Regions from separate parts of the Specibacter sp. NPDC078709 genome, predicted to be linked through region 1. Evidence: riboswitches for the same ligand, from Rfam matches in the RefSeq annotation. Region 1 holds a riboswitch; the other holds the start of a gene.
What was found. A riboswitch is a leader RNA that binds a small molecule or an ion and turns the genes downstream of it on or off. The one in region 1 is predicted to bind cyclic di-AMP.

Region 1 (2,388 bases):
GTCCTACCGTTTCCCAGACCATTGGACGCATGGAACGCGATGGCCTGGTCATCGTCTCCGGTGATCGGCACTTGGAGCTGACAGCCGAGGGTCGCGACAAGGCAACGAGGGTCATGCGCAAGCACCGCCTTGCGGAGCGTTTGCTCTCAGATGTGATCGGGCTGGACTGGGCCTTTGTGCACGAAGAAGCCTGCCGCTGGGAACATGTCATGAGTGAGCGGGTTGAACAGCGTCTGTTTGACTTGCTGGGACGTCCAAATGAATCTCCGTACGGAAACCCCATCCCGGGTCTGGAAGAGCTGGGAGGTGAGGTAGCTCCCGTTTTTGCTGCGGGCTTGGTCACATTGGTGGAGGCCATGAGTGGCTACACAGTCGGCCAAGAAGTGATCATTCACAGGCTGTCCGAACGGATACAGGTGGACCCTGAACTCCTGCTCCAATTGGATGAGGGTGGATTACGCCCTGGGGCCCGGATCTCCTTGGGACAAGTGGGGGAGTACATCTCCGTGCGGGTGCCAGGAATTGAGGGCGCATTGGAGCTTCCGCCAGAGGTCGCATCGCACGTTTTCGTGTCCTTGGGCTAACGGCGTTTTTTGACACTGCACTATTGATGAATAAGGTAACGGAATTATTACGTTTACCGCTTGTACCGTATAGTAAACATCTGACGCTGTAACCAAAGCGTTACCGTACTGCGACACCTAACCTTGCCTTCGCAGCACGGACAGTAATCATTTAGGCAAGGGCGGGGGAACCACTTTTGACGGACCATGGGTCCGTCTTGGGGTGAAGCCCACACTCGAAATGCAACACTCGCAACACCTATGACGCAGCTCCAACGCTGACTGCGCCTTGGCTATGCCTGTGTCAAAAGAGCGTGGGCCGGATCAAAAGTTACACTCTCTGATCCGAATCCGACAGCTAACTTCGCAGGTGCTTTATCTAGAGAGGTTTTTAGTGTCAGAGGTCAAAGTGCGGGGACGCCGTCGTGCGTCTTCGTTGGCAACTCATGAGCTGTTGTCAGTACCCGGTAGTCGCCGGGAAGCAATTGCCGCAGAGCGTGCAAGTGCCCCAACAAGTAGTGCAGTAGCCCAGTTGCTGCGTGCCGGAGTCGCCAGCGGCGCCGGCCAAAAAATGGGCGTAGCCATGGCGGCCACGGGTCTAGTCCTGGCTGTCACGCTTCCTTCCACGCAGGTTTCCGAAGACCTTCACCTCGATACTGCAGCAGCTGTTTCCGCGGAAACACTGGTCACAGCAGGCGCGCAGATCCCCATCACCTTCGCCACTCCGGAAATCGGCAGTGCCTTGAACCCTGATGGTCAGCTCAAAGAAACCCTCAAGGTCAACGCCTCCAACGTGACGCCCCAGGCTTCCAAAGGGACCCTCTCGGCACCCCTGCTGACATTGGTTGAGAGTTCACCCTTTGGTAACCGCATCAGCCCCATCACCGGCCAGATCGATGAGCGTCACACCGGCCAGGACTACGCCGTCGCAAGCGGCACAGAAGTACTTTCCGCCGCTGGTGGAACCGTTACCTTCTCGGGCTGGCATGACTTCGGTGGTGGCAATCGCGTGGTTATCGACCACGGCAACGGCCTCTCAACCTCGTACAACCACATGAGCGCCAATCTGGTGCAGGTTGGCCAGAAGGTTGAACGCGGAGATGTTGTGGGCCTCAGTGGCTCCACAGGCGCCTCTACCGGCCCCCATCTGCATTTCGAGGTCATCATCGACGACGAAGTTGTCGATCCTAAGGGTTGGCTGTAAGTCCTCCACAGGGCCTCCATAGTTACGACTTAGTCACACGACCGTGACCTGAACGTGACATTGAGAAAAAACTGTTGTACCGTCGTAATCGCGCCAACTTCGAATCAAGTCGGCGCCCATGAGTCGATTGCCTAGCTCTGCCACTACTCATGGTCCGTTCGTATCAATCGTCTGGCAGGGGCGGGGGAACCAATAATCGGGATTCGCAGCGGTTTTGCGAAACCCTAGGGGTGAAGCCGCGAAGCGTTCAGTCACTGGCAGGGAAGAAATTCCTTGGGTGGGACAACGTGGAGCGGCCGGGTGACTCCCATCCGAATCCGACAGCTTACCTCGCAGGCTTTGGGAGAGGAATCCTTCTTGGCTTCAAACACTGCCCTCGGGCGCCACCGCGCCGAGGTTGTTAAGACCAGTCCGATCTCCACCCTCACGAAAGCCGTCAGTTTCAATGTCGGCGGGGTTGGTCGTCAGGCTGCTGTCATCGCAGCAGCTTCAGGGCTTGTACTGACTTCCGGTATCGCCGCAAACGCCGCAACTCCCACAGTGGAGCGCGCTTCGGACGGTGCCACAACGCTGAACCTGAACACGGAACTCGCTTCCGCCATCACGGCAGCTTCCACGGTG
Region 2 (2,388 bases), on a different contig from region 1:
CCCACCACGAACACCAGCACCATGATCATGAGCAGATCGGGCCGCTGCCGAATGTACACTAGCCCTTCACGAATCTGCCCCTTGGCCCGGGGCACGCGCACCGCCGGGACGAGCTGATCGGCTCGCATCCGCCACAGTGAGACGATCACGGCCGCAAAGCTGGCGGCGTTGATCAGGAAGGCCGGTCCCGTGCCAACCAGCGCGATCACCAGCCCGGCAACACCCGGGCCAGCAAGACGGGCCAGATTGAAGGACGCGCTATTAAGTGCGACGGCGTTGGGGACGTCTTCCTTGCCGACGACTTCCGAGACAAACGCCTGTCTTGACGGAGCATCAAAGGCGCTGGCCACACCCAGTAGGAGCGCCAATGCATACACATGCCACAGATGTACAGAGCCCGTGACCACCAAGATTCCCAACAAAAGCGCACAGATCCCCATGGCCGATTGGGTAACTAGCAACAGCTTTCGCTTGTTGACGCGGTCTCCCAAGAGCCCCGCGTAGGGCCCTAGGAAAATAATGGGCAGAAATTGTAGGCCAGTGGTGATTCCCGCGGCTGTTCCTGAATTGTTGGTCAGAACCGTCAAGACCAGCCAGTCTTGCGCCACTCGCTGCATCCACGTACCGATGTTGGAGACCAGCGCACCGGTCACCCAGAGCCGATAGTTGCGCACCTTGAGCGCTCGGAACATTGAACTCATTAGGCGCTCATCTCCTGCAGGATCAAGGCCGCCTCATGGAGAGTGCTCCGCTCCTGTGGGGTCAGCGCGGCAACTCGCTGCGCCAGCCACGCGGTTCGCAAGGAGCGCGCTTGGCGCAGTGCAGCACTCCCGGCAGCGGTGATGCTGATCAATACTTGGCGCTTGTCCAAGGGATTTTCACTCCGGCTGACAAAATTAACTGCCGCTAAGTCATTGACAATCCGAGTCATGGACGGCGCCTGCACCTGTTCCCGTGCAGCCAACTGCCCCACGGTCCGCGGTCCTTCCCCTAGCCCCGCCAGCACCGAGTAGCGTCCGGGACTCAATTCCCCTGTCGCCGCTTCAGCCCGGAGCCGCCTCGAGGTACGCATCACGGCCACCCGCAGTTCCGCGGCCAAGTGCCCTGGATCTTGGGCGTCAGAATCTTGGACGGGTTGCGGGGAATGTTCAGTCATGGTTGCTCATCTACCTAGTTACAAAAGTTTCGTATCTTCTGCTTCCAATCATAGATCGTTAGCATTGCTAAGTAAATGTCAGCTTGCTCACCCGCCAAAAAGTCGCCTACTACAAAGGTCGTTACCATAATGTGACATATGGTTTCGTTTCGGTTACGCTGGCTAAAGTGCCTTCTGAATCATTACCGGTTCTGGCATCAATGGACGGTTCGCCGAGCTCTGCCGCCGCCCATTCCCACCAGATCCATGGCAGAGACGGGGGACCCAATCTTTACGGGCCTTCCCATAATGGAAGCCCTTGGGGTTAAGCCAGCGCAACGAAAATAGGCAGTGAATACTGCCTCTGGAAGCTGCGCGGCCGGATTCTCTAGTCCGTTCCCGACAGCTCACCTCGCAGGCGTAGAGAGGCACCACACATGTCTGCAGCACCTCAGCGCGGCCGTCGTCGCGCAGAACCAGCAAGCCGGCCCTCACTTCGCGACCTAGCTACTGTCCACAAAGGAACGGCCCGCACGGGAACCCGTGCGGCCACCCCGCGCAGCGTTTCTGCTGTCTCTACCACCGCCAAGTGCATGGCCGCTGTAGCCGTCGTGGGCGCCTTGATGGCTGCCGGATCGGTGGCCTCAAACACCATGAACCCTGTGGCCGATGGTGCGGACACGCGCAGCCTGGTCGCAGCCATTGATCAGGGCGTACCCACTGCTATCTCTGCCCCGTCGGACGCAGCCATTAGCTTCTCCGGGATCACCGTCAGCTCCAAGGCTTCGCCCACAACCACACCTTCCGCGGCTCCGGTCAAGCCCGAAGCCGCTGCGGTCACTCCCGTGGCGAGCCCTGAAGCTGCCCCGCTTGCACGCCCCGCCGCCGTGGATGACCCCGCCGCAGCGAAGGCTTTCGCGGCCAGCCAGCTGGGTTCCCACGGCTGGGGTGCGGACCAGATGAACTGCCTAAACCTGCTCTGGGAGCGCGAATCTAACTGGCGCACCACGGCCGAGAACGCCTCCAGTGGCGCTTACGGGATTGTCCAGTCGCTGCCAGCCAGCAAGATGGAAAGCGTCGGATCCGACTGGGCCACCAACTATGAAACCCAAATCCGTTGGGGCCTGGGCTACATCGAAGGCCGTTACGGATCACCTTGCGGGGCCTGGGGCCACTCCGAATCCGTGGGCTGGTACTAACTACAGCGCGAACGCAGCTCAGCGCGAGCCTAGCACCGCTTAGCACCGCATGAA

Region 2: it holds a riboswitch for cyclic di-AMP, as region 1 does, so the genes downstream of both, AB0P14_RS10820 (transglycosylase) here and AB0P14_RS03040 (M23 family metallopeptidase) in region 1, are expected to answer to the same signal.

Annotation. Positions count from the first base shown of each region.
Region 1 is NZ_JBFBLU010000001.1:697,737-700,124, reverse strand. It holds gene AB0P14_RS03045 (metal-dependent transcriptional regulator) at 1-584, shown strand, start outside; cyclic di-AMP (ydaO/yuaA leader) riboswitch at 694-953, shown strand; gene AB0P14_RS03040 (M23 family metallopeptidase) at 1,018-1,767, shown strand; cyclic di-AMP (ydaO/yuaA leader) riboswitch at 1,919-2,120, shown strand; gene AB0P14_RS03035 (NlpC/P60 family protein) at 2,125-2,388, shown strand, end outside.
Region 2 is NZ_JBFBLU010000005.1:84,377-86,764, forward strand. It holds gene AB0P14_RS10810 (MFS transporter) at 1-701, opposite strand, end outside; gene AB0P14_RS10815 (MarR family transcriptional regulator) at 701-1,156, opposite strand; cyclic di-AMP (ydaO/yuaA leader) riboswitch at 1,373-1,568, shown strand; gene AB0P14_RS10820 (transglycosylase) at 1,573-2,334, shown strand.